DNA from 2 places in the Paenibacillus sp. JJ1683 genome. Region 2 is predicted to be linked to the other one. Evidence: predicted binding sites of a transcription regulator. Region 2 holds the regulator's gene; the other holds the start of a gene.
The links. The regulator Rex, encoded in region 2, represses fermentation and respiration genes when NADH is low (regulators of the CRP and FNR family bind a similar motif). The targets are predictions, from matches to a motif close to TTGTGAAATATTTCACAA.
Positions count from the first base shown of each region.

Region 1: the regulator Rex is predicted to act here: its motif matches at 12,983-13,000, upstream of ACUC6J_RS01170 (phosphoketolase family protein).

Region 1 covers NZ_CM129820.1:266,688-281,779, reverse strand. The annotation lists gene ACUC6J_RS01210 (helix-turn-helix transcriptional regulator) at 1-54, shown strand, start outside; gene ACUC6J_RS01205 (phytase) at 165-1,562, shown strand; gene ACUC6J_RS01200 (alpha-L-arabinofuranosidase C-terminal domain-containing protein) at 1,704-5,444, opposite strand; gene ACUC6J_RS01195 (SPFH domain-containing protein) at 5,650-6,642, opposite strand; gene ACUC6J_RS01190 (TPM domain-containing protein) at 6,664-7,458, opposite strand; gene ACUC6J_RS01185 (TFIIB-type zinc ribbon-containing protein) at 7,455-8,489, opposite strand; gene ACUC6J_RS01180 (PspA/IM30 family protein) at 8,516-9,175, opposite strand; gene ACUC6J_RS01175 (aldo/keto reductase) at 9,354-10,196, opposite strand; gene ACUC6J_RS01170 (phosphoketolase family protein) at 10,480-12,864, opposite strand; gene ACUC6J_RS01165 (GntR family transcriptional regulator) at 13,158-13,880, opposite strand; gene ACUC6J_RS01160 (glycosyltransferase) at 14,198-15,092, shown strand, end outside.
Region 2 covers NZ_CM129820.1:3,316,235-3,331,326, reverse strand. The annotation lists gene ACUC6J_RS14195 (CCA tRNA nucleotidyltransferase) at 1-466, shown strand, start outside; gene ACUC6J_RS14190 (biotin--[acetyl-CoA-carboxylase] ligase) at 459-1,433, shown strand; gene panB (3-methyl-2-oxobutanoate hydroxymethyltransferase) at 1,779-2,687, shown strand; gene panC (pantoate--beta-alanine ligase) at 2,684-3,622, shown strand; gene panD (aspartate 1-decarboxylase) at 3,615-3,998, shown strand; gene ACUC6J_RS14170 (tetratricopeptide repeat protein) at 4,081-4,713, shown strand; gene dinG (ATP-dependent DNA helicase DinG) at 4,872-7,754, shown strand; gene ACUC6J_RS14160 (redox-sensing transcriptional repressor Rex) at 7,782-8,435, shown strand; gene ACUC6J_RS14155 (amidohydrolase) at 8,422-9,723, shown strand; gene ACUC6J_RS14150 (cell wall elongation regulator TseB-like domain-containing protein) at 9,761-10,285, shown strand; gene ACUC6J_RS14145 (hypothetical protein) at 10,758-11,291, shown strand; gene ACUC6J_RS14140 (AAA family ATPase) at 11,284-12,786, shown strand; gene ACUC6J_RS14135 (3-hydroxyacyl-CoA dehydrogenase family protein) at 12,923-13,795, shown strand; gene ACUC6J_RS14130 (acetate/propionate family kinase) at 13,792-14,988, shown strand.

The DNA.
Region 1 (15,092 bases), 2.7 Mb from region 2:
GGAATGTCGCCGAAAAACTACAGACAGCAATACTGGAAACCAGCCACCAATTGAATGTTTACGTCTCTTTTACATTTCTTTTACATTTCGATTGTATTCTTTTGATATTGTCGCTTTATACTGAGTCGGTTATATCATTTTCACATCAGAAAAGGGGCATACATATGAAGTCAACTAAACTAGCATTATTAACCATGTTAACAGGGATTCTGGTATCACCAGACCTGATCCATGCGGCAGACACTCAACCATCTGGGTATGCACCACTACGAACACAAGCAGATAAATTGGGGGCAACTATTACATGGGATAGTGATGACCATTCAGTGTTGGTCAAGCTGAAAAATGGCATTGTGGGAACTTTTACAGTCGGTGAGAAGCAATATCGTCTAGCCGGCCAAACCGGAAAAGCAGACCGTGAAATTAAAATAATCAATGGAAATGTATATCTTCCTACAAAAGTGATTACTGCGCTTGAAGCAGAAAATAGCAAATATGCAGATCCTAAAGACGCAGTTCCCACCTATAAAGTGACCCCATCTGTCGAAACAGAAGCCGTGGAGGATGGAGAAGATGCAGCTGATGACCCTGCGATCTGGCTCAATCCGGTTGATCCGGATAAAAGCAGAATTTTAGCTACCAATAAAGGAGGCGGAATTTTAGTCTATGATCTAGATGGCAAGCAACTGCAGAACATCAAAGTCGGAAAAATGAACAACGTGGATCTTCGTTATGGTTTCACATTGGGCGGTAAAAAAATTGATATCGCCGGCGCAACCAATCGTACCAATAACACGATCGATATCTTTGCCATTGACGGTGAATCAGGAACATTAACCAACGTGGTTGATAAACCTATTAAAGCAACCATGAAAGAAGTATATGGATTCAGTTTGTACCATAGCCTCAAGACAGATAAGTTTTACGCGCTCGTTTTGGGCAAAGAGGGCGAATTCGAGCAATATGAGTTGACTGACAACGGAAACGGCAAAATTGCCGGCAAGCTTGTCCGCCAGTTTAAGCTGGCTACGCAATCCGAGGGCATGGTCGCCGATGATGAATATGGTACGCTGTACATTGCTGAAGAGGATTACGCCATTTGGAAATATAGCGCCGAGCCAGACGGTTCATCCAAGCCGCTGCAACGTGTTGATATTGCAGATGGACGCAGACTTCACGATGACATAGAGGGACTCACATTATATTATGGCAAGGACGGCAAGGGGTACCTGATGGCCTCCAGTCAAGGCAACAGCAGCTATGCGATCTATGAACGACAAGGCGACAATGCCTATATTAGCAACTTCACGATCGGCGACAGCCCTACCGTAGATGGTACGTCTGTCACAGACGGTATTGATGTTCTTGGCTATGGATTAGGCAAGAATTTCCCTCATGGTATCTTCGTTGCACAAGATGACGAAAATCTCCAAAACGGCAAGAAGTTAAATCAGAACTTTAAAATGGTACCTTGGGAACGAATTGCTACAGGTGCTCCTACCCCGCTAACGATAGACGATGGCACCAATCCACGTGAATTGGTAAACAGAAGCACGAAGTAATGCCCATCAGGGAAATCGATACAACAACATTCTGACTCGATTCATAGAAAAAACCCGCTCAATGAGCGGGTTTTAACTTTTCATATGAATATGTCCAGTGTGTGAAAAACACAAAACTCTTCGCCTGACTTCTTAGTGGTACTACGCCTTTAGATCCAGTACCAGTACATTTACCGAATTAGCCGGTAATTGTAAGAGGACAGAATCTGTATGAAGTGTGACCTGATGTTCGGTAGGCACTACCTTTTCATCATTTTTCTTATTCACGTTAGGTACATGAACAAGCGAGGAATCGCCGGTTAGTGTAATCAGCTTGGCGCTGGACTCAACATTCAAATCTTGTAGATTCAGCTGCGTTGCCTTATCTACGTTGTCGGCATTTACAAGCTTCACATATACATGTTCAGCATCTCGGGTCACCGAATGAAACACGTCTCTGTTGTAAGCCTCCAGCTTGTAATCCAGCACTTTGCTGGTTGTCTTGCCGTCCGTGTAGGAGCAAATCAGATTGTTGCCCGTTTCTCCCCCATAGTTCACCGTGATGGTGTAGTCGGTATTATCGGCCAGTTCTTCATAGCTGGCTGCTCTCAAGTTGCCCGCAGCTGTACTGGAAGAGTAGTCACCCATGGTATAGCCTTCTATACCTTGCTTGTAAACCTTCACGCCGGTAGCATTGCCGCCATAGCCAATCGCGTATTCGATGACATTCTTTTTCTCAGTGGTAATATCCGTGAGACCTGCGCCCACATAAAAACCGTCCGTGCCGGAAATGCGGGAAGCAACGACCTCTACCTTGTAGTTGTTCCAGCTTTCGTTCAAGATGTACAGGCCGTTCAGACCGCTATCTTGGGCTTTGAGGACAAGCCCCTTACCTTCCTCCACCGTAGATCCCACGGAGCCAGGAATAACTTGCCAGGCTGAATTCAATTCCTTGGTAAAATCTTGATCCAGCAGCACACTGCCGTCCTTATTCGAAGTAACAGTCACACGCTTAACCACAACCTCGGCGTTACCTGTCGCGATCTCAATTCCACCCTGAGGAATGAGGTCGATTGGCTGGCCGTTTTTGTAAGTAGAGAACGAAGTGGCCAATACTTTATTACCCAAATATTGGGCATACATTTGCTGCACATAATAGTTTGGTGTAAACCATACAGTTTCGTCATCGAACCAGATACAATCCGGTGTCCATCTGTACGTTCCGTCCGTCAGGACTTTGTTAAACAGCGGCGCATAGGCAGCCAACCGGACGACATCAGCATTATTTTCGAAGCCCGTCATCACTGCTGCTTCTGCGACTGCGCCTGCCAATGTATTTTTATCTGTTGAGGCATACTCCCCAACAAACACCTTCGACGTTTCTTTCCAGTTGACACTGCCATCAGCGTTATAAGCTCTATAGTAATAATTATAGCGGTCCACATTATTCAACAGATACTCATTAGAACGGTAATAGTGCTCATCGGCAATGGTGTCCATATAGTCTTTTTGCTTCTCATACCAGGTTACAGTTTCTTCCGTCACCTGGTTACCGTCCGCAAAAGCAACCTTGGCAGAGCCCTCCATATTACCGCTCAGGAACTTCCAGCCCTGTTGATAGGCATCGTCGTCTGCTTGAGCGCCAACCGTGGAGATAATGTGCAGCTCATATCCTGGGTAGTTTTTCTCCATGTACTCATCAATCGATGTCTTGAACACTTCAAAGTTGGCGAAGAACTCTGTGCCCCAGTTTTCGTTCCCCACGCCCAGATAACGCAGATCGAACGGTGCTTCATGGCCCATTTTTTTACGCATGGCGGCCCATTCATTGTGTTCAAAATCAACGCTGATCGCAAAGTCGATCAGATCCGTAAAATTCTTGATATAGTATTCTCTTAATGCGCCGCCAGCCGGATGAGCATAATCCGAGCGGGCTTGGCAGAGCACACCGCAGGCCATAACTGGAAGCGGAGCTGCATTGAGGTCTTCTGCCAACTGGAAGTATTCCATATAACCAAGACCCATGGTCATCATATAGCCCCATACATTAAAGTTTTCCTTGCGCAGCTCGATATCCCCAATGGATTCCTTCCAGTCATATACGTTTTCCCATATAAATGATCCTTCGGAAATACATCCCCCTGGAAAACGCAAAAACTTCGGATGCATGCCGACCAGTGCGTTCACCAGATCTTTTCTCAATCGGTAGTTCGGATTACCCTGATAGTTGGCGTGTGCCGATGGGGATTGCTCTTCCTCTCCCGCCCCCCATACATCTTGTGGGAATAAGGAGACCATATCAATGGAAATGTCGCCTTCAAATGTAAGCGCCAGCTGTCCCAGAACCGTAGCTGTACCTGTCAGCACCAGCTTGGAATCGACGCCGTACTTTTTCCACGTGTTGCCACCTTCCACCTGTACGGTTACCGAATCACTGATGGCCTTCTCCTTCGAGTCTTGCAGTTGCAGTGTGATTGTACCCGCAGAATCGGCCTTCGCCCAGATGGTGAACTCATACTTGGCACCTTCTTGGATGGACATGGCACAATTCTGGTTAGAATCGGAAAAGCCTTTGTTTCGAATCGTTGCCCCATCCGCTACTGTTACGTAATAAGAGTTCACATCCTTGTCTTTTGCGCCCAAAAACTCATTTAATCCACCGCTATGTTGTGGAGCCATCTTGTCCGTATCACCAGACCAGGCGAACAATGGATTGCGGTTCCGTCCTGTAGAGCAGCCGCATTCACCAGAAGCATGGGAATACGTATCAAACTCAAAGGATTCGAAGGAGCGATTTTGTACAAGTTCTGCATATATCCCGCCATCTGCCGCGTTATTGATATCTTCGTAGAACAAGCCGTACATCACTTCGCTGACATCCACAACTTCTTTATTCCCATGAATGGTCAGCGTGTATGGAGGCAACTGTTCTGGAAGAACGGATACTTCAAAGCTTTCTTCTATCCTGCTTGAACCTCTGGTCAAGAGAGCCGTAACGGTGACTCCCTGTGCGGAAGTAATCGCCTGAACCTGACCTTGGTCAGAGAGTATGCTAGGCTGGCTGGATTTCCAGGTCACTTCTACTCTTCCACCCATCAGAACCGTTGGCAGAGCTATGTCTTTGGTTATAATTGTCGTCGGAAATGATAAATACTTATCGCGGGCAAGCTTCACGATCTCTTCATCTGTCAATGAATCGCACATGACCTCAATAATTTCATCCGCCGTCAAACCTGCTTTATAAATTCGAAAGTCCGAAACCGAGCCAGCAAAGTCTACATCGGCTGCATGTTGGGAACGACCGATAAAATTGTTACTATAGTTGGTCGTATCTGCAAATGTTTCGAACCATTTGCGCAGCTTAGCATAGTTACCACTGGAGGTTTGGCTAATGGAACCGTCTGCTGCCACTTCACCATTAACATATACCACCGGTCCCGCACTGCTTAATGTACCGCCTTTTGTGCCGATGACAGACAGGGCGATGTGCATCCACTCATCCCTGACAAAGCCTCTTCCTGGGTCTACGGACAAATCTACCTCAGTGAAAAGAGTTCCGCGCAGATTCCGTGTCATAAACATATAAGGCCCAGTATGCGCTTTACCAAAGTCAAAAACACGTTCCCACATATCCGTGAATCTGCCGAAGTTTACCCAAGCCGTCACTGTAACACCGGTGTTATCGCTTACATCTTTAAACAGATCAGAAGGGAGCTGAATATAAGATGTTCCGTTGGGTCCTCCCTCAAGTGCCAAAGCCGCTCTTCCTGTAGCATGGGAGATCGTAGGTACTGCTGTGCCTGAAGCAATCCCGTCATTACCTTGTCCGGAGCTATCCTTGCCGACATTCTCTGCATCATCAAACTTGTACCGCGCAATGATTTGATCTTGGAATTTGGTCATCTTTGTGGCTCCTATACCTATAGTTTATTAATGTAATACCTAATTAGTTAATATAAATGCGTACTATATAGCTATAGTACCTTATCCTGTGTACTTTTTTCAATCCAATAAATCAGATTTATAAAGAAAATGCTTGAACAAACTACAATAAAAAAGCAGTTATCACAGAGAATACTCTGCAACAACTGCTGTTTGGTTTACAAAGCTACCCGTTCAATTTCTGTCCACAATTCGGACAAAAGTTAGCTCCCTCGTTTTTTGTACCACAATTCGGACAAAAATTTGGCCTTTTACCGTCGCCAGAAGGAGTGGGGGCATCGGGTGCAGGCTGAGTCTCAGCCTGAGGCTGCTGACTTGGATTCAAATTTTTCATCATTTCATTGGCTATATTCATGCCCATCATCATACTCGCCATATCCGACGCAGCACCGCCGCCTTTTACATTCCCCGATGCCATACCGTCGGTCATCGTCACTTGTTGGTACTTTTGCAGATTACCGATCATTTCATGAGAAGCCGTCTTCGTAATCATATCTTGGATTTCTTGAGGATAATTGAAGCTCATCACATGAAAGCCTGTAATCGTCATACCGTTGTCCATCACTTGCATATCCAGGTCTTCTTGAATGCCCTTCGAAATATCAGAAGCATTTGCCTGTAGATTAAACATATCCTTGCCTTCTCTGCTGATCCACTTCATCAATAACTGATCCAACACCGAAGTAATGCGTATTTTAACGTCCTCTACAAGATAACTGTCCTTTACCCCGGCAATCTTATCAATAAGCGTAACATAATCGTTTACTTTAAAATTAAACGTACCGTTGGCCCGAATCGGCATCCCGCCTGGCAATTGGGGAGTCGGGATCAAAACCGGATTTTGTGTTCCCCATTTGACCGTAAACTCCTTCGTATTAACGAACAAGACCTCCACCCGCATGCCGCTATTAAAACCGAACTTGAACCCTTTTAATGTCGATAGAAATGGAATAATATCCGAGTCCATGTTATATGACCCTTCATTCTCAAAGATACCCTCGATCTTGCCATTATTGACAAAAATCGCATCCTGACCGGAGCGGATGATTAATTTACTGCCTTTTTTAATTTCACGATTGCTCCACTTCCAAAAGATCATGTCATCCCTAAATTCTTCCCATTCTACTATATTTGCAAATTGATTTCTGAAGAATCCCATGTGCTGTATCCATCCCTTCCGTTAAAATGATCCTCTGCTGCCGCTATGCGAATGACCGCCGCTGGTGGTTCCGCCCCCTCCGCCTGATGAGCTGCTGCTACTGCTCTTTTCAATCTTCCGCTTCGTTGTCGTGGTGTGAGTGTACAGATCTTGATGTGCAAGAACCCCTGAGGTGCTTGCATCCTCGTAGGTCTGCCGATTTACCGTAACCCGACCGCCGGAACTCGAAACCATCTTACCTACAATAATAGACGCCAATCCCAGCGCAATCGCCAAGTGAAGCCAGCCTTTGAAAAATATACTGTCCGGATTCACCCCTGGGCGGATAGCCAAATATTTGTGCGCGCCGAGAATATACTTTTGAAATGCAAGTCCATAGTTGCCATTCGTCAGATCCGGGGTAATTTCATGGCGGATTTTAGTAAGCCTGTCGTCATCCAGATACCGTTCTGCCTTATAAAATCCGGCCAAGTACACCTCTCTATTCCTCATATCCATCGTTAAAATGACTGCATTTCCATGAGCCCTGTCATAACCCGGACCATGATCATCATAAAAATCCTGTGTCATTTTCATAACATCCATATTGTCAGGATTGTTGGTCGTATAAATAATAATGTCTGTCTCTCTTTCAGCTCCGTATTGATTAGCCATAGAGTTCAACACATCATACTCTTCCTGATTAAGTAGACTCGCCTCGTCAAAAATCAATGGCTTCATCTCTGTCGTTGCTACTTCGCCCTTCATTTCCATAGGAACCGCTAGAAAAACAGCAAAGAACAACAAAACAGCCACAATGGCTCTATATTTTTTCAATAGAATCCTCCCCCCATTATTAGCCAAGTTATGAACCTTAATGAAAAGAGAGTTATGCCGAAAATGCCTGCAAACCAAGCTGTCACTTTGAACTTGCTAATCGGAGGCTTACCAACTACTTTGCCCGTCTGACCGTTCATCGCAAACGTATGCTCCAATTGATTGTAGTCATAGTGGATGACCCATACTGGGAGCAGGACATAATCCGCTTGTTTTAATGTAGTATCAATTTGCTTTTCCGTGTAACTCACAGACGTATACTCTGACACCGTGGACTGAATATAAGCATCAATATATTCCTTCACTTTGTCTTTCACGCGCGGGAAAAGCTCCTCTTCGTTATAACTATACTTTTCCGCAATATATCCTGCTAGATATGGCGTTTTAAAAGGTTTGAGCTGATCATAAGGAAAAGGCTCCAATTTATCCATCAGCTCGTCATTCATTTTCTCCGCAGCATCAATCGGAACCTTCACGTAATTCAAACGGATTTTCCGATATACATCAAAATGCTTCGTTTCTGTATATTCGTAATCTCCGCTCGTATAGGTTCTCACTTGGTTACCTTCACCTTGAACCTCAATTTGATTATGTAATTCATATAACCAGAAGGGGACATACATACCGGTTATTCCCTTGATTCGGTCGGCTATCATAAATCGGTTCGGTGTCAGACGGCCATTCTTGCACCATTTTTTGAACGCAGCTATGGCTTCTTCCTTGCTGATCGAAAAAGGAATAACCTGCGCCGGAGCCAGCTTCCCGGTCAGTCGATCACCCAGTACCACGGCAGAACCACAAAAGCTGCACACCGTTGCACTCGTCTCCACTTCGGTCATAATTACTGCTCCACAGTTATTACAATGATACTCATGGGCCTCATCTTCTGAAAAAACACGATTGGTCAGAGGATCAGGAATCGTATCGATGTTGTCCTCTCTTCCGCAGCTATGGCAAGATAACATTCCTGTCTCACTGTCAAAGACCATACCGCTGCCGCAGTTGGGGCATTTGTATTCGATAACCGGCATCTGCTCACCTCTTCATGTAGAAACTATTATGATTCTTTGGAATTGATTTTCTGCTTGATTGCAGCCAGCTCATCTTCTGCATTGGTACTCTTCTCATATTGCGTGAATAACGCATCCAGGTCGTCCTTCGTCTCTCCCCGGAGCTCAGCTATCGCCATCGCTTCATCATATGCCTTGTTTGCCTTCTCTTCCAAGGCCTCAAAGCCAGAATCATGGTCGCCCATAGCATTCAAGGTTTGCTGTACTTTGGCGATCGCCAGCTTCCCTTTAAGTTCGGCACGCCGCACTTCCAGACGCCCTATATCGGACACCAATTTCTCCTGCATTTGTTTCATATGTACGGCGTTTGCCGAAGCTAAGTCATAAGAGGTCTGTAACGATTCCAGTTTCTCTGCCTGCAAGATTTTACGTTCCAGAAACTTTCGAGCCTCATCTTCATTGCCAGCTTCCACAGACTTACTTGCATAATGCTGGAGCTTTTTGATCTCAGCTCTACATTCATCCAGTGCTCTTTTCGCTCTTTTCTCATCAGCTAGTACCGAGGCTGTTTCCGCTTTCACCTTGCCCAGATCACTGTTCAAGTTCCGCATATAATCATCAATGGTCTTCTCCGGATCGCTCGCCTTATCCAATAAGGCGCTGATATTCACCTTCATAATATCCTTAAACCTTGACAAAATACCCATAATGACCTCCTTCGAAAAGACTGCATTCCCCCATATCATACATCAAATCCGGTTAAAAATGTTCATCATTCATCATAGCTATACTCAGGCCTATCGCATCCTTTCCGCTATTACTAAAAAGCAAAGGGTTCAAAAACCCTCTACAGATTTTTGAACCCTTCGAATTCATTGTTGTAGATTACAGTTCTTCATAGGAATTGGGGTCCTGGTCCCATAGCCGTCCATCTTCCCTGCTAAGCGCTGAAATCACGTTCATTTCCTCTGGTGACAACTCAAAATCAAAAATGTCCAGATTTTCCGTCTGATGTTTTACAGAAGAAGCCTTAGGAATTGGGATCGCTCCCAGTTGAATATGCCAACGTAAAATCACTTGTGTCGCGGTTTTGCCATGAGCAGCAGCAATATTCCCAATCTCTTCGTTTTCCATCATGCTGTGACCGCGACCCAAAGGGCTCCACGATTCCGTCACAATGCCCTGTTCAGCATCTTTTGTACGCTGATGCTCCTGGTTAAACAATGGATGCAATTCAACCTGATTGATGCTCGGTGCGATACCTGTTTCCCGAATCAAACGTTCATTATGCTCAGGCAGAAAATTGCAGACCCCGATGGAACGAATATAGCCCCGCTTCTTCGCCTCAATCAACGCCTGCCAGGCTTCAACATAACGATCAATTTGGGGATTCGGCCAATGGATCAAATACAGATCATAATAGTCCAAACCGCCTCTATATAATGACTCTTCAATCGTGACAATAGCTTCCTGATACGCATGTCGACGACCTGGAAGTTTGGAGCAAATCAATAATTCTTCTCTCGGTATAGAACTCTGCTGGACAGCTTTCCCGACAGCGCCTTCATTTTCATAGTTAAAAGCTGTGTCAATTAGACGGTAACCGGCATCAATCGCGGCGGCTATCACTTTTACTCCATCTGCACCCTTCAATCCAGCAGTTCCAAATCCAATAACAGGCACCTTAGTGCCATCATTCAATACCTTCTCCGGAATTTGATGGTTCATATTAACAGCCTCCTCTCCTATTCCCTTATACCATAACACCTCTTCAATATTCAGACAAAATGCAGCGAACCACTCAGTTCCCATATACTTATTACCCACTTGCTCGTGACTTCCCTATTAAATTCTCAGTGTGCTACATCAAAAAGTGCCTGATCCCCGTTGAAATCATACTTGAAGTCAAGGGGTCAGGCACTTCTATACTACTACCAAATCATATATTTCACTTCATGCTTGACTGCTTGGCTGTCCAACATAAAGCTGAAAAGTACATGTACTGTACTTTTTATTTTAGACCTTCCCATACCCAGTTCTCTACCTCTGGCAAGTCAATGCCTTCTTCACGAATGAATTGATGATGTTTCTTAACCATTGCATCCATTTCATCCGCAATATTCGCGTACTTTCCAGCGTCAGGTAAGTTTAGAACAGCTTCTTTCACCAAGTCAAAACGATCCATTTGATTCAATACACGCATATCAAATGGTGTTGTAATATCGCCATTTTCACGGTAACCATGTACATGCAGGTTATGGTTGTGACGATCAAAGAACAGGTCTTTGATCAGACCCTCGTAACCATGGAAAGCGAATACGACTGGCTTGTCTTTTGTGAAAAATTGATCAAACTCAGCGTCAGATAATCCACGAGGATCTAACTTTTGGCTTCTCAACTTCAGTAAGTCTACTACGTTGATGTAGCGAATCTTCAAGTCAAGCAGTTTTTTATGCAAGATCGAGATTGCAGCTAAGCTTTCAATCGTTGGCTCTGTACCAGCAGAAGCGATGACAATATCAGGCTCTCCACCTTGATCTGTACTTGCCCAGTCAATAATCTTCAATCCTTTGTCTACCAATTCTTTCGCTTCATCAGCAGAGAACCATTGTGGACGTGGGTGTTTGGACGAAACAACCAGATTGATCTTTTGACGGTCATTTAAAATGGTGTCAAAAACAGCTAGCAGAGAGTTGGCGTCAGCTGGCAGATACTCACGAATAAATTCTGGTTTCTTATCAGCCAAATGACCTAACAAACCTGGATCTTGGTGTGTATACCCGTTATGATCCTGTTGGAAGACCGTTGAAGTTGCTACAACATTCAATGATGGGATATCTGCACGCCATCCTTGATCCGTTGCTTTACGCAGCCATTTGAAGTGTTGAGTGATCATCGAGTCAACCACACGCAGGAAGGCTTCGTAACTTGCAAAGAAACCATGACGACCCGTTAACACATAACCTTCCAGCAATCCTTCAGCTTGGTGCTCGGATAATTGGGAATCAATGACACGACCATACGAAGACAAGAATTCATCATTAGGCTCAATAATTTGATCCATCCATTGGCGTTTGGTTACTTCAAAAACAGGTGCCAAGCGATTAGACATCGTTTCATCAGGACCGAAGATTCTGAAATTACGATTCTCTTCATTTAAAACAACCACATCTTTAACGTATTTACCTAACACAGACATATCTTGCGCAATCACTTTACCAGGCGTGGAGTTATCCAACGCATAGTTACGGAAATCAGGCAATTTCAAGTTTTTAATAAGGTTACCTGCATTCGCAACAGGATTCATTCCCATTCGTTTATCGCCAGTAGGCAAAATTTTAGCAATCTCTGCTTTTAACCGACCGTTTTCGTCAAACAATTCCTCTGGTCTATAGCTATTCAGCCATTCTAATAAAGCAGGCGCGTGCTGCATATTTTTTTGATCGACCGGAATTGGAACCTGATGGGCACGGAACGAATTTGTATTCGGCACGCCGTCCCATTCCTTTGGACCTGTCCAGCCTTTAGGGGAACGGAAGATAAGCACTGGCCACGCCGGACGAGTAAGGTCATTATTTTCACGCGCATTCTTTTGAATAGCTTCAATTTTTTCGATGGCAGTATCCAATACTTTCGCCATTTCTGGATGCATGTGGTTAGGATCTTCACCTTCAACAAAGAATGGTTCCCAACCCAAACCTTTAAAGAACGAGGTTAACTCTTCTTTTGATTGGCGAGACATAATCGTTGGGTTACTAATTTTGAAGCCATTTAAATGTAAGATCGGCAGCACTGCGCCATCCGTGATTGGATTGATAAATCGGTTAGAGAACCACGAAGCGGCCAATGGACCCGTTTCAGCTTCACCATCCCCAATAACAACAGCCGAGATCAGATTCGGATTATCTAAAATAGCACCTACACCATGAGAAAGGGAATAGCCCAGCTCCCCGCCTTCATGGATAGATCCAGGGGTTTCAGGCGCAGCATGTGAAGCAATACCGCCAGGGAATGAAAATTGTTTGAACAGTTTCTTCATACCTGGGATATCCTGCGTGATTTGCGGATAAATTTCGGTGTAGCTTCCATCAAGATATGAATTTGAAACCATCACTTGGCCGCCGTGACCAGGGCCTTCAATGTAAAGCATGTTCAAATCATATTTATTAATAACACGATTAAGATGAGCATAAATAAAGTTTTGGCCTGGAATCGTGCCCCAGTGTCCAATAGGCTTGACCTTTACATCCGAATCTTTCAAAGGTTCTCTCAACAAAGGATTGTCTTTTAAATAAAGCTGACCTACTGAAATGTAGTTCGTTGCACGCCAGTATGCATCAAGTTTTTCCAAATATGTTTTAGACGAGTAATCTTCTAACACGGGTGATAAAGCCATGGTGTCCACTCCCTAGTAATTTTTGTTTGTAATTTATTTCCGGAAATTTCATCTACATGTACATCATAACGCTACACTGAATTAATTCAACCTTTTTCATAAGTGATACGGTCCAATTTTGTGAAATTTTGAACATACTATGAAATATAAATTAAAAAGACAGTAAAAAAGCTCTTACATTAAAATATATAGAAGGATAAACCAATAAAATTTGTGATAAATGAAGAGTTTGCAGACTCTAATCCTTTTGCGAAACTATAAAAAAAAGACCGGAGAATTCTCCAGTCTTTTCATTAGTGTACCGATACAAAGGTATTAAATTTCAAATATTTGTAGTGAAATCGCATATGCGAAAATTCAAATGGGGTACCGTTATCCAAAAAGAAAACACCCTCCATAATGCCTACGGGTTCATTTTCTTTCAATTGCAGTAGCTTTTGATCATTCTCTTCAGACGGTTCTGCAAAAATAGATAAAAAGGATTTGGTGACGGCCAGGTTCCGCGAGTCCTCCAAATAATTAAAAATGGAACCCTCAATAATGGTCTGATTTAAATCCTGGACAATTTTAATGGGGATATAGCCCGTTTCGATCATAAATGGATCATCATCAAACAGACGTAACCGAACGATTTTATAAACAAAATCATGAGTGTCCAAGAACAAATCGCGCTGTAGTTCTTCTGTCGGTGGAATGACCTCAAAACTCAATACTTTGATTTTTGGCTTTTTGCCATGCATTTGAAAATTATCAGTAACTCCTAGATTAGAGCCCTCGTAGTTAAAGATAGATTCATTTCTTATGTATAAGGGATTAATAAATGTCCCGGAACCTTGTTTTTTGAAAATAATTCCGACACTCTCCATTTTAGTCAGAGCACGTTTAATGGAACTACGACTAACCTGGTAAGTCTCACTAAGACTACGTTCATCTGGCAATCTCATATCTGCAAACTTTCCAGCGAAAATTTTCATTTTAAGATCGTCAATAATTTGCTTATAGACAAATTGTGTCATATAGTACTCCTCTTTCAGGTCTTCTATAACTCCATATAGTTTACCATAAACATGCCCATTTCATCTCATGTTTGTTTGTGTCCCTTCTACTTTACATCCTTATGCATAATGCTACCATGACATATACATCACACCACTGAAACATATCTGCAAATCAGCAAAAAATACAGCACTTCCACATTAACATCCGCATAGGACCAAGCCTGTTTCGAACTTTGTGGGTTGTTTGACTAGACCAGGCTAAAATCCTTGAATACATTGTTATTATTTATCTCGTTCAAAGGTTCTCTAATTAGAATGGTGGGGGGGAGATCACATTGGCTATCCGCTACAGCGTCATCATTCCAACCTATAATCGCGCCCAGCAGCTGTTGCTCACACTCGCTTCATTTGAATCACAAACCTACCCGAAGCAACTATTCGAAGTCATTGTAGCTGATGATGGTTCTACAGACGGAACGAAAGAAATGGTCGAAGGCTTCAAAGCATCCTATCCTCTTATCTATGTGTCACACCCTGAACAACGCGGTCGATCTGCCGTTCGAAATTTGGGACTGCGCCGAGCAAAAGGGCTATACATCATTTTCTGTGACGCTGACTTTTTGGTGCTACCTCATTTCATTAAAACCGTGAGCCGTTATCACCGCAAGTATCCCAAATCTGTGCTTTCAGGCATTCCGCACTCGTGGGACGATGCATTTACCCACTATCACCCTGATTTTTCTGTGGAAGAAAAAGAACATTGTCGGAGCATACTTACACAATCCGGCTTATGGAATCCTGACTTTGAAACAGCGAATGAAATTACCCCGGTCATAACGCCAGAAGATATCCTTCATCAAACGGGCGCACTGTCTAAAGTCGTTAGTCCCACAAGGGTTCCTCCCAATACGCAGAAACAATTTGCCTCAACGGACGTAGCTCCCTGGATGATGCTAGTAACTCGTTGTGTGGCCATCAGACGCAACCACTTAATTCGTATTGGAGGTTTCAATGAACGGTTTGTGCTGTACGGACTCGAAGACTGGGATCTTGGCTATAGACTGCATCGCTTAAAAATCCCTTTTTATTGCATCAAAGAGGTGGTCGGGTATCATCAGGAGCATCCAACCCATCTTAGAGGTAACGTTTTAAATACGGAAAATTTAAGAATCATGTATGAAACTTACGGGTTCAATGACTCCTCGTTAAATTTATTTGCTCTGATTCCTC
Region 2 (15,092 bases):
ACGTCTACGTTTGGTTCATTTATTGGAATGGGAAAACGAGCTCATCGGTCATGCTGTTGCCATAGCTGGCAACTCAGTTTCGAGGGGTCCTGACCGTATCAACGATGAGGAATTACGTCGTAGCTGGATTCGATTGTTAATTAAGCTGGGAAAGGACACAGCTTCAGACTGGCTGGAGCTTTACAAGACACTGCCTTCTTCGTTTCGCGGATTACCGCCATGGGTAGAAAAGCATGTGAAGAAAATTGCCGAACTGGCAAACTCGTGGACACAGCAGGCGGTCGTCGTTCGTATCAAGGATTTAAATATTACTGGAAATGAACTGGTTCAGGCAATGAATCGACCAGGTGGACCTTGGCTGGGACAGATGATGGAACGGCTTTTACAAGCGGTCGCTTGCGGAGATATCCCGAATGAAACAGAAACATTGCTTCAGGAAGTGAAACGGGTGATGAGTAGTGAATAATCATGAAAGATTGTTAGGCATACTGGAGGAAGGTTCATCCGATTACGTATCTGGGGAGGAGATTAGCCGACGACTGTCGGTTAGTCGTACAGCGGTATGGAAGCAGATCAACAAACTGCGTGAGCTGGGTTATAATATCGATGCCTCCTCACGGCGGGGCTATCGGCTGATATCTCAGCCAGACCGGCTGGAAGTCTCCAAATTGGCAGGTATGTTAACCACTCAATCGTTTGGTCAGCGTATCGTTATTCTGGACTCAACGGTATCCACTCAGCAGGATGCAATGCGTTTGGCAGAAGAGGGTGCGCCGGAGGGAACGTTAGTGCTTGCGGAGGAACAAACGGCAGGTCGGGGACGTCTGGGGCGGAAATGGTATTCTCCTCGCGGCAAAGGTATCTGGATGAGCATTGTATTGCGCCCCACCCAGCCCTTGGCCTTTACCCCTCAGCTAACGCTGTTAACAGGCGTGGCGGTGTGTAGGGCTATTCGCCGACTGACGGGTGTAGAGGCAGGCATCAAATGGCCCAACGATCTGCTGATTCATGGTCGCAAGGTATCCGGTATTCTGCTGGAATCTGCAACAGAGGATCAACGGGTTCGCTACTGCATTGCAGGGATTGGCATTGACGTTAATTTGAATGTAGAAGATTACCCGGAAGAGTTATCCCATGTAGGGACATCTTTGAAAATAGAGGCAGGGCTTGAAATTGACCGTACTGCGCTGATTGCTGCTGTTTTGGAAGAAATGGAGCAGCTAAGCAAGCTATATGCCGATCAGGGGTTCCAGCCTATAGCCATGCTGTGGGAGGCGTTATCCGTGACGATGAACCGCAGCGTACGGGCACATACGGGACAAGGGATGGCGGTAGAAGGTACAGCGGTTGGCTTGGACCCTTCAGGAGCACTTGTAATTGAAACGGACCACGGTGAGCGAATCCAGGTCATTTCAGGGGATATACAATTGTAGAAGCGACCTTAGCTGAGCATACGACCACAATTTTTCTGTTTCCTGTGTAAAACTTCACGTGAAAAAGCTGATATTTTTTGTTATACTGTGCAGGAGGCGGCATCGGACGGTCCGAGCTGCACTCCAAGGGCACATGCTCTACTTTAGTAAGTTTGTAAGACCATCATAACTTCATTTGAAGGTTACGTTGGATTCTGCTCTGAGCCGAACAGGACCGAGACAGAAGGGACGATCTCAAAATGAGTGTCTTTTTTGGCTGTTCGGACCTTTTGATGACGCAGATGTACAGGCGTTCATAAAAGGTTATTTTTTGTGCCAAAAAAAGATGGAAGGGAGCCATTCGCAATGGCAGGAAAACAAGCACTGAATATTGTAAAAATGAAAAAAATGAAGCAGGAGGGCATTCCGCTCAGTATGCTGACCGCCTATGATTATCCATCGGCTAAAATAGCTGAGGAGGCGGGAATTGATATCATTCTCGTGGGTGACTCGCTGGGTAACGTAGTTCTTGGTTACGATTCAACCATCCCTGTGACCTTGGATGATATGGTGTACCATTCCCGGACAGTGGCAAGAGGCGCTGAGCATACATTTATCGTAGCGGACATGCCTTTTATGACATATCACGGCAGCATATCCGAAAGTCTTCAAGGCATCCGCCGTTTGATGCAGGAAGGGCATGCGCATGCTGTTAAATTGGAGGGCGGAGCTGAAATTGCCGATGTCGTAAAAGCGACTGTTCAGGCAGGTGTGCCTGTGCTGGGACATATCGGACTTACTCCGCAATCGGTTAATCAGATTGGCGGTTATCGCATTCAAGGTAAGGATGAAGCAGACGCACGCCGGTTAATGGCTGATGCCAAGGCGTTAGAGCAGGCGGGTGCCTTTGGTATTGTACTGGAATTAGTGACTGAGGAAGTGGCAACGGCGATCTCTAAAGAACTTTCCATTCCAACCATTGGAATCGGTGCAGGACGTGGATGTGACGGTCAGGTACTTGTTTATCACGATCTGATTCAATATGCATCGCCATATTTCAGTAAACGTTTTGTTAAAACCTATGCCGATGTAGGCGGCTTGATCCGCAGCAGCATTGAGCAGTATGTGAGCGATGTAAAAGGGCGGGCATTCCCGGCCGCAGAGCATGTGTTCAGCGCGGATGATCGCGTTGTGGAGTCCCTGGAGTCCTTGTACGGTCAGGCAAAAGGACAAGCGCAGGAACAAGCTAAGGAAAAGGTGGAATCACAGTCATGATCATCGTAAGAGAAGTGGCTCAACTGCGTAAGGTTATTGCCGAGCGTCGGCAGCTTGGGGCCAATGGAGCAAAAATGCTACACGATTCTGCCTCTGTACAACAACATAAAGTCGGCTTTGTACCAACAATGGGATACCTGCACGAAGGGCACGCGAGCTTGATGCAAAAGGCGCGTGAAATGGCAGATACAGTCGTGCTTAGTATTTTCGTTAATCCGATTCAATTTGGACCTACCGAGGATTTGGACAGCTATCCTCGCGATGAAGCTCGTGATCTGGAAGTAGCACGGCGCGAAGGCGTGGATATTGTCTTTTTGCCGACTGTAGCAGAAATGTATCCACAGCCAACTCAAACCAAAATTCGCGTATCCGCTTTGACAGACCGCTTGTGCGGCGCTTCCCGTCCTGGCCATTTTGATGGTGTGACTACAGTGGTAGCCAAGCTGTTTAACATGGTAGGTCCTGATTTGGCCTTCTTTGGCATGAAGGATGCGCAACAGGTTGCTGTGCTTCAACAAATGGTGACTGATCTTAATATGAATGTGACCCTCATACCTTGTCCTATCGTTAGAGAGGCCGATGGTTTGGCCCTTAGCTCCCGTAATGTCTATTTAAGTGCGGAACAGCGAGAGCAGGCGTTAGTGCTGTCCCAGTCACTGCGCAAGGTGCAAGAAGTGAGCGAAGATATTGTACAGAACACCATTACGATTGAGCAGTTGCATCAAATGGTGGAGTCGACCATTACCTCATCTCCTTTGGCAGATATTGACTATATTGAAATATTAACATTTCCTGGCCTGGAGCCCCTTCGCCCTGAGCAGCGCCTATGTGATGTGCAAGAAGACGTCATTGTTGCGCTGGCTGTAAAATTTGGGAATACCCGACTGATTGATAATATAAGAATACAGAAAGTGGAGGTACTTTCCCATGTTTAGAACTATGATGAAATCAAAAATTCACCGCGCGACGGTTACCGAAGCTAACCTGAACTACGTGGGAAGTATTACCATAGATGAGGATTTAATGGAGACATCGGATCTACTGGAGAATGAAAAGGTTCAAATTGTAAACAATAATAATGGAGCTCGACTGGAAACCTATGTGATCCCCGGACCGCGTGGGAGCGGCGTAATTTGTCTCAACGGTGCGGCAGCCCGTCTGGTCCAGCCCGGTGATACAGTCATTATTATTTCCTATGCTTCCATGTCAAATGAAGAGGCCAAAACATACAAACCAACTGTGGTATTTGTGGATGAACATAATAAACCAGCCCAAACGATGAACAAGGAAGTACATGCAACGATCATGTAATGAATGGGAATGCGGATGAAACCCGTCTTTTAAGCGAAAAATGTGAGTGTATTAATCCATCTTTCGTAAGGGCGGGATGCACATGTTCCAGCATGTATTCGCAGAAATGAACAGCATGTTAGATGATATCGTGAAGCATTACCCATCAGCCCAGGGCCCCCGCAGACAGGAGCTGCTACAGCACTGGAGTCTGCTGCGGAGAATGAGTGACGGAATTATGGATGAGTGGCTGGCCTTTGAGGAAAAAATGGTTTACCTGCGTGCAGCAGGATTTTCTGCAGAGGCCGACATGTCTGACGCTGAGCTGCCTGAAAAGGAGCTACCGGCATTTAACAGGGGGCAGGGGTATTATCGCTTACTTATGTACCCGGAGGCAATCCAGCAATTTGAGCAGGTGCTACAGCATTTTCCGAACAGCTGGCAGAGTCACATGTATATGGGAATGGCTCATTTTCAACTGGATGATCCAGCAGAGGCTATAAGCCAGTTTCAAAAGGTGCTGCACCTGACTGAACAGCCAGGGCTAAAAGCGGTCATCTATAATGCGCTGGGTTGTTTGATGGCAAAGCAGGCTGACGTAAAAGAGGCGCAAAAATATTTTGCTCTCGCGCATCAGTTCGATCCAACGTTGCCCGAGCCACTGCACAATATGCAAGCCTGTTTGTCCGGTGTCGAAAAGCTTCGCTACGACAGCTCCATGTTGACCTGGATGTAGTTGTCAGACACCGAGTAAGACGATGCATGCCCACCTCTCTTAGGCGGCGTGTGCATCGTCTTTTTTGGCTGTCTTAATTTCCAAACAGGCAATCTTCTGCTATGCTATTATACAGAGTTATTATTATTGTATGTGTCATAAGAAAGGATTAAGCTCGAATGAAATTTGCGGTATTGGATTTTGAAACGACAGGCACCCAGTCCGCGGATGACATCATTCAAGTCGGACTTGCAATTATAGATCATGATAACAGCATTTCCCGTGTTTACGGCTCTTATGTAAACCCTGGCAGATCTATTCCACCTTTTATCACCGGATTGACCGGAATTACAGACGATGACGTCAAGGATGCACCTGCACTCGAAGAAATGATGATGGAGCTCGTGCCTATGCTGGACGATGTCGTACTCGTCGGTCATAACGTGGCGTTTGATTTTAATTTTTTGCAAAGCGCTTTGGACCGGTGTGGATATTTACCCTTTAGCGGTAGAATTTTGGATACGATGGATTTTCTGAAAATTATGTTTCCATCATTATCTTCTTATCAGCTAGGTTTTGTTTCCTCAGAGTTTGGGCTGGCGCATGACCGCCCTCATCAAGCAGACAGCGACGCGTTGGCTACGGCTGAGGTGTTTTTAAAGTGTCTGGGTGAGCTTCAAGCACTGCCTCTGATAACGATACAGCGGCTTAGCGATTTGTTCGCAGAGGAAGACAGCGACCTGGGTTGGTTTCTTGACGGCATACGAGAAGAGAAAGAGCTAGATCCTATTCAGGATTTGGAGAAACATCAGTTTTTTCGTCAGCTTGCGCTTAAAGTGGAAGATTGGACTGAACTGGCTGCTCCACGCAGAGAAGATGATCCGAATCCACTGTCAGGCGTTTCCTTTGAGCAGTATATGGATGATGTACGGGACAATTTGCGTTCATCCTTGAGCCAATATGAGGAGCGCGAGGCGCAGATACAAATGATTGAGGGTGTAAATCAAGCCCTGAGTCAAGATAAGCATTTGTTGATTGAGGCGGGTACAGGAACAGGGAAGTCCCTGGGCTATTTGCTTCCGTCACTGTATCACAGTGTAAAATATGGGCAGAGGGTCACCGTAAGCACGCATACCATTAATCTGCAGGAGCAATTGCGAGAGCGTGATATTCCGATGCTGACCAAAGTGATTCCCTTCCCGTTCCGGGCTGCCATCTTTAAGGGACGGGGGCATTATTTGTGTCTGCGTAAGTTTGAACATAAAATAAACAGAAGAGACTTCGCCACACCAAAGGAAGACTTGATTACAGCGGCTCAAATGATTGTCTGGCTGACTCTGACAGAAACCGGTGATGATGAGGAACTAAACCTGAGCAACCGTGGAGGGGATTTTTGGGAAACGGTTGCTAGTGATTCCGAGTCCTGTCTTGGTCGTTCTTGTCCATGGTTCCGCAAATGCTACTATCATCGTGCACGTCATGAAGCAGGAACAGCGGATGTGGTTATAACGAATCACTCCAAGCTGTTCACCGACGTCAAAGCAAGTCATCAACTGTTGCCTAGCTATGAACACTTGGTGATTGATGAGGCACATCATCTAGAGGAAGTAGCTGGTAAGCACCTGGGCATGCATATGAAATATTTCACACTCGTGCATACGCTGACTCGATTGTTCAAGGACAGCAAGAATGGGCAATTGCCTTCGTTACGTCAGCAGTTGGCAAAGTCGGGGCATGAGAAGTCGACGGAATGGGCCTCGGTCATTGATCAGTTGTACCCACTTGTGTTAGAGGTTAAGGAAACTTGGGACCTACTAAGCGATAAGCTGTTTGGCATGTTACCAGAGCGAACTGATGCCACACCAGGTGAAACGGGGCAATTTTCTTCGCGTCTCAAACCGTCAGCCAAGCCTGCAAAGTGGGATCAGGCGGCGGCATTGGAAAATCAGCTTTATGTAACATTGAGCGAAATTTTGCGCAAGGGCGACAAGCTGATGCTGGATGTCAAGGAAGAACATGACGATTATGCGGCGGATAGTCTCATTACAGATATCACGGGTCTGCTTAAGGATTTGGCGGGGATTAGGGAAAATTTGCGCTTCTTTATACGACTCGATGATGAAACAACCGTATATTGGCTTGAAGCGAGTGGACAATTCCGTAGTAAATCATTGCAATTTTATGCGGTGCCCGTCGATGTGAGCCGCCAGTTGAAAGAAATGTTTTTTGACAAAAAAAGAAGTATTATTCTGACATCTGCTACTTTATCGGTAGATAAATCGTTTCAGTACATGACCGATCAACTCGGCTTGCAGGAGGCAGCAGATCAAGGACGATTAATGACGTCACAGCTCCCATCACCCTTTAATTACAGGGATCAGGTGTTGCTGGTCATTCCGCGAGATTTTCCGAGTGTGAAGGGCAGTGTAGGAGATGCACATTTTGTAGAGATGCTCGTTAGCTCTCTAGGAGCGACTGCCCAGGCGACGCGGGGGAGAATGCTCGTTCTGTTTACTTCCTATCGGATGCTCCGGCAAGTGTATGAGCCGCTCAAAGAGGCGTTAGCGTCCAGCGATATTACCGTGTTAGGACAAGGTGTGGACAGTGGGAGTCGCAGCAAGCTAACCCGCCGTTTTCAGGAAGCGAAAGCTTCTGTATTGCTGGGAACCAGTAGCTTCTGGGAAGGCGTCGATATTCCAGGGAAAGCTTTGACTTGTCTGGCTATCGTTCGCTTGCCGTTTCAACCGCCCAACCACCCGTTACTGGAGGCCAAAAGCGAGTTGCTCCAGCAGCAGAAGAAGAATCCATTTATGAAGCTGTCTGTACCACAAGCAGTTATTCGCTTCAAACAGGGATTTGGGCGATTGGTACGTACAGCGAGCGACCACGGAGTCGTCATCGTTTACGATACGCGTGTGATCGAATCCTATTATGGAAAGCACTTTTTGTACTCGTTACCGGGACCAAAAATGGAGCATATGCCATCGGAGCAAATGGTGCCCCGCATCGCCGAATGGCTCCAATCCGCCCCGGAGACTGAGGCACAACGGACGGACACTTAAAGTCCGTTACAATTAGGGGGAGCAAGTATGAAATCAGATAAAATTTCAGAGGCTGTCGTACGGAGATTACCCGTATATTTACGTTATCTGAATGCACTGCACAAACGGGAGGTGGCTACGGTCTCTTCTCAAGAGCTGGGACAGAGGTTAGATTTGAATCCGGCCCAAATTCGTAAAGATCTTGCCTATTTTGGCGATTTTGGTCGGAAGGGCATCGGTTACGATGTTTCTTATCTAATTGAGAAAATACGCCATATCCTGAAAATCGACCAGCAAATTAATGTAGTATTGGTCGGAGCAGGTAATCTGGGTCAAGCCCTATCGAACTATAATGCTTATTTAAAAGACAATATGAAGATTGTGGCGGTTTTTGATGCGTTCCCGGATAAGGTTGGGACCAGAATCAATACTTTGGTCGTACAGCCGATGGATGAACTGGAAGCGACTGTGAAAGAAAAAAATATACGAATCGGGATTATTACTGTACCTGATTTTGAGGCACAGCACGTAGCTGATAGGCTGATTGAGAGTGGAATTGGAGCGATTTTGAACTTTGCACCTATCATTCTCAAGGCACCGGCTAACATTCGGATACATGCCACAGACTTTACAACTGATTTGCTTAGCCTCGCTTATTATCTGGAGGACGGAAAGGAAGAAGCACAATATGACAGTGAATAAATGGATGATTAAAAACGGCTCGTTTGCCGTGAATGGACCCGAGGCTGGGGTAATCGATGGTTTTATGATTGTGGAGGATAGCCGTATTACTTACATTGGCGAGACTTTGCCTGCGGGTGAGGAAGAGACAGAAGCAATCGACGGCAAGGGGTTATTGTTTTTACCTGGTCTGATCAATACTCATGGTCATGCGGCGATGTCTCTGCTGCGGGGGTATGGAGATGATTTGGCACTTCAAGTGTGGCTTCAGGAAAAAATGTGGCCTATGGAAGCCAAGTTTACATCTACGGATGTGTACTGGGGAACTTCTTTGTCAGTGCTGGAAATGCTGAAAGGTGGAACCACGACTTTCCTGGATATGTACGATCATATGGATGAGGTGGCTCGTGTAGCTGAAGAGTCGGGCATTCGTGCAAGCTTGATGCGTGGAGCCATTGGACTCTGTTCAGAAGAAGAACAGCGGATCAAGCTAGCTGAGGCCGTGACTTTTGCGCGTAACTGGCATGGAAAAGCAGACGGACGTATCACAACAATGATGTCTCCTCATGCCCCATACACATGCCCGCCTGCGTTTATTGAGAAATTTGTTCAAGCAGCACATGATCTCGATTTACCATTGCATACGCACATGTCCGAGACGATCGCCGAAGTTGAACAAAACGTACGCGACTACGGCTTGCGTCCAGTTGCACACTTAGATAAGCTTGGCTTTTTCTCCCGTCCTTCACTTGTTGCCCACGGCGTTCACTTGAACGACGAAGAAATAGCTTTGTTAGCGGAACGAGGTGTGGCGGTATCGCATAATCCAGGCAGCAACTTGAAGCTGGCAAGTGGTGTAGCTAGAGTGCCTGAATTGCTGCGTGCAGGAGTTACTGTTTCACTCGGAACAGATGGTCCTGCCAGCAATAATAACCTGGATATGTTCGAGGAAATGCGTCTGGCGGCACTCATTCACAAGGGAGTATCTGGCGACCCAACGGCAGTTCCTGCAAATGAAGCACTACGTCTGGCAACAGAGTATGGTGCAAAGTCGATTGGTTTAAAAGAGGTAGGAGCGCTGGCAGCAGGCAATAAGGCTGACTTTATCGCGCTAGATCTGGATCAGGCCCATTTCTTGCCGCGTACAGATCTTATTTCTCATGCCGTATACTCTGCAAGTGCCAAAGACGTGGCTCATGTGTGGGTAGACGGCCGTCAGGTTGTGAAAAATGGCGAATGCCTGACGATGGACGAGGAACGTATCAAACATGAGGCACAAGCCGCCTTTGAAGGGCTGCTGTCGCGCTAATTTAGGTGTCACATCCCCTTAGAGAGGAAGCACAGGTTTGAAAAATAAGAAGAAATGGATAGCGGTCGCCATTTTGGCCGTAATACTGATCCTGGTCAGCATTTTCTGGTATTATTCGTATGTTACTCAAGACCAGGTGGCTGAGAAAAATGCCGCTATCATGAAGGCCAAGCAATCAGGTGGTCTGGTTAGCACGACTCAGACATGGAAGTCTGTGTGGGATCAGATATATTGGGTAGTTCAAGGAAAAAACGCACAGAATGAAAATATAATGGTATGGGTTCCTTTTCAAAAAATGGAGGGGAAACCTAACATACCTGCGGCAGATCCAAGCGGTGTTCATACCGAGCTGATGAAAAACGGAGTCGACGAGCAAAAAATGACAGCGATAATTCAGCAGCAACTTCCAAATGCAAAAATTGTAAGGCTCCAACCGAGTGTGTTCAATGGCGAATATGTATGGCAACTGTTTTACGATGATGAAAGCCATCACAACTATACCTTTTACCGTTTCTCAGATGGAGCATCGACGGGGATAAAGTATACTTTGCCTAATTACTAGCGCGATGTTAAGAGTGTGGATCGGTGGCTTGGGAGTACCCAAGAGCGTTAGGAGCGCTGCGTAGTCCATTTGATCTTACGATCGCTTCGCTTCTGCAGATTCAAGTGTTCCACTCCGCTGGCTGACAGCTATGGGGCCACTCCAAATAACTTTTATACTCAGTCTATATAGCTTGGAATGATTGAAAGTATTAGAAAAAGACGCAAATACGATTTAATTCGTATTTGCGTCTTTTTACTTAATGCTCCGCAAAGCTGGACTAAAAGCCAGAAGCATCTTTTTGCCTTATCACAACTCCTCCACACATTGCCTTCGATATTAGATTTACGTTATGATATACTATATTTTATAAGTGATAGACAAAAATGATAGATAAATGAGTTGCTGATCATTATAAGATCATGCAATTTGGTTGTTTGTTGACATTCGTCCCGTTTCTTCTGGGTTTTACATTTTGAGAGGAGGATGTTGTTTGAAATTGCGTGCAGTTCCTATTGTTGTGGCGGCCGTTTTGGCAGCCTTGTTAATGTTTGGAGGATGGTTCATTTATCGTCAGGTTACAATGCAAAGTCCTCTGGAAAAACTGGTATCTCAATATCCAGGCGTGACAAGCGCTCAAATAGATATTAAACAGGATCAGGTGGTATTGAAACTAGATCTCAAACCGCAGGCGGATGTGGCCGGATTAGTCGATGTGGTTAAGCAAAAAGGGCAATCCATCATTGGCAGCCGCACCATTAAGCTGGATATCGCAGATCGTTCCAATTCAGCACTGAATCAATGGTGGTCTGAGGCTATGTTTCCTGTAGCCGAAGCGATGGAAAATAAAAAGTATACTCAAATTTCATCTACAGTTGAGCAGATGAAAAAGAAAAAGACAGGTATCAAGGCTGATACCGATATGGATTCGAACAATGTCTATATCCGACTCAGCGAAGGCAATGCGACGAAGTTTATCGTTTTGCCACGTCAATCTCAGCAAATGGGGGTATGGCCTAATGCCTAGATGGATCAAGGAAATATTAATCGGTATTGTGCCGGTGGCCATTATATTTCTCGTTTTTATTGGGGTGAATATTATCCCTCTTCTTGTTGCGGGCGTGATGCTCAGTGGCTTGTTAATGCTCATGCATGCTCGTGGCGGCTTGGCCGTAGGTGCCGGGCAAGAGCGCAAACGTAAAAAAAATGGTCCGGACAAGCTGACTTTTGAGGAAATTGGTGGACAAGAAAGCGCTAAACAGGAATTGCGTGAAGCCTTGGATTTTTTGAATCGTCATGATGAAATTTCCAAGTTTGGCATCCGTCCATTGAAAGGCGTTTTGCTTACAGGCCCCCCGGGAACAGGGAAAACGCTGATGGCGAAAGCAGCTGCACACTATACCAATTCAGTGTTTGTTGCAGCTTCAGGCAGTGAATTTGTTGAAATGTATGTAGGTGTTGGTGCAGGTCGTGTCCGTGAGTTGTTTAGGGAGGCTCGCACTCGTGCAGCCAAGGAAAAGAAAGAAAATGCAATCATTTTTATTGACGAGATTGATGTTATTGGCGGTAAGCGTGAGGGTGGACAGCAACGAGAATATGATCAGACTTTGAATCAGTTGCTGACAGAAATGGATGGCATTTATTCGGCAGATACGCCGCGGATATTGCTCATTGCGGCAACAAACCGCAAAGAAATGCTGGATAGCGCCTTAACGCGCCCAGGACGTTTTGACCGTCATATTCAAGTAGATTTGCCTGATAAGAAGGGCCGTCTTCATATCCTTAAAATTCATGCCAAAAATAAACCGATCCAGGAAGATGCTAATTTGGACAAAATTGCAGAGGAGTCTTACGGTTTTTCCGGTGCACAGTTAGAGAGCGTCATGAATGAAGCGGCCATCTATGCAATGAGACAGGATCAGCAAATGATTGCGCAGAGTCATCTATCCATGGCGATTGACAAGGTGATGATGGGTGAAAAAACAGACCGAGAATCAACATTGGAAGAGAAAAAACGTGTAGCGATTCACGAGCTGGGACATGCTATTATGGCTGAAATCGTCCGTCCCGGTAGCGTAAGTCAAGTAGCGCTCAGCCCGCGTGGGAAAGCGCTCGGTTACGTGCGTCACAATCCACAGCAAGAACATTATTTATATACCAAGCAGTACCTGGAGGAGCAGATTATGATCTCGCTCGCAGGGGCTACTGCGGAAGAAATGTACTATGGCGGTCGAAGTACGGGCTCAAGTAATGATTTTGAGCAGGCGCTGAACATTGTTCATACGATGATGACTTCCGGTTTGACTTCTCTTGGGATTATTAACATGGAAATGGTTACAAAAGAGGAACTTATGCGGGAAAATGGCGAAATTATGAATGACCTGCATAATCGGACTTTGGAGTTGCTGGAAAAGCATCGTCCTGTGTTCGACAATTCTCTTGACATTCTGATGAAGGAAGAAACTCTGTCCGGGGATCAATTTAGATGTCAATTTAGTGAAAATGCTTTATTACCAGCATAATTTTTTATGCTGGTTATTTTTTTTTACTTTTAGTCCGTGCTAAGATATTATTATCTATTGGGACATAAACATGTATTTTTCGACAAAGAAGGATACAATATATGAGAGTGACCAGGAAAGGGTGGAGTTAAGAACCATGCAATTTAAAAAAATCGGCGTCATTGGCGGCGGCACCATGGGACAAGGTATTTCTGAAATGCTCGCGTCCAAAGGAATCGATGTGCTGCTAGTAGAGCAGACACCAGAGAAACTAGACTACGCTTATAATATGATTGAAACAAGTCTAGACAAGCAACTGGAAAAGTGGGCAATCACCCAAGCAGAGAAAAAACTGATTTTATCTCGCATTGAAAAAGTATCCCATCTGGCGGAGCTCGCTAGCTGTGATATGGTCATTGAAACCATTACAGAGAATCTGGACGAGAAGAAAGTTGTTTTCCAAGAGCTGGATCATGTGTGTCCAAGCAACATTATTCTTGCAAGTAATACATCCACGCTGAGCCTGACCGAGCTTGCCAGCTCGACCAAGTATCCAGAGCGTGTTATTGGTATGCACTTTATTTATCCAGTATCCCGTATTGATCTTGTAGAAATTATTCGTGGTTTGAAAACTTCAGACGATACCTTTGAAAACACGAAAATGTTCGTAGAAGAAATCGTGGAGAAAAAAGGAGTCATGATTTATGAATCTCCTGGCTTTGTAACTAGCCGGATTATCTGTCTGCTAATTAACGAAGCAGCTCATGTACTTCAAGAGGGCGTAGCTTCTGCGGAAGATATTGACGATGCTATGCGCATCGGCTACAACTTCCAAAACGGTCCTTTGGAAATGGCTGACCGCTTTGGTCTGGATTCCGTTTTGGCTGCTTTGGAGCGGATGTTCCGTGAATTTGGCGAACTGAAATACCGTCCGTCCATCGTCCTGAAGAAAATGGTGCGTGCAGGTAATCTGGGCGTGAAATCGGGCGAAGGCTTCTTTAAGTATGACAAGGATGGTGACCGGATATGAAAATTCTCGTAATCAACGCAGGGAGTTCTTCCCTGAAATACCAATTGTATGATATGACGGACGAGTCCGTTTTGGCAAAAGGATTGGTAGAGCGTATCGGTATGGACTCTTCAATTCTGACGCATAAACCAACCAATAAGGAAGAATACACTGAAGTTAGCGAAATTTTGGAGCATACTACTGCCATCCGTAAAGTGCTGAATGCACTCACAGATGCAGAGCATGGTGTTATCTCCAGCATTAGCGAAATTCAGGCTGTGGGCCATCGTGTGGTTCATGGAGGCGAAATCTTCAAACAGTCAGCGCTCGTAACTCCTGAAGCGAAGAGTGAAATCCGTCGCTTGTTCGACCTGGCTCCACTGCATAACCCAGCATCCATGATGGGGATTAAAGCGGCTGAATTGAATATGCCAGAAGTACCACAAGTTGTGGTATTTGATACTTCGTTCCATCAAACCATGCCAGAAAAAGCTTATATGTACGCCATACCGAGAGTGTTGTACAATAAGTACAAGGTACGTCGTTACGGTGCACACGGCACTTCCCATGACTTTGTAAGTAAGGAAGCTGCCAAATTTGTCGGCCGTCCTTTGGAAGACCTGAAGATTATCACTTGCCATATCGGTAATGGTGGTAGTGTAACAGCAGTTCAAGGCGGTTTGTCTGTAGATACTTCCATGGGTATGACTCCACTGGAAGGACTGATGATGGGTACTCGTAGTGGTGATTTGGATCCAGCAATCGTACCTTATGTCATGAACAAAGAAGAATTGACTGTCAATGAGGTCAATTCGATGCTGAACAAGCATAGTGGACTTCTAGCTATTTCTGGTATCAGCAGTGATATGCGTGAAATCACTGAAGGTATGGAAAAAGGCGAAGCTAATTCTACATTGGCATTTGAAATGTATGAATACCGTCTGCGCAAGTATATTGGTTCGTATGCTGCCGCAATGAACGGAGTAGACGTAATTGTATTTACAGCAGGCGTAGGCGAGAACTCCATCGTTCTGCGTAAGAGAGTGTTGGAACAACTGACATTCCTCGGTATCGAGCTGGATGAATCATTGAACGCTATTCGTTCTGGCGAGATTCGCCGGATTACAACTGCAAATTCAAAGGTAGAAGTACTGATCATTCCAACAAACGAAGAACTGGTAATTGCCCGTGACACGTTCCGTCTGGTTCAGTAGTTCGGTCCGTAAGTGTAAACTTTATACATGTGGAACTATGGTTTAAGTACCACATGCACCAAACAGCGAGAGCAAACAGCCTAACCCAAGGGGGAGGGCTGTTT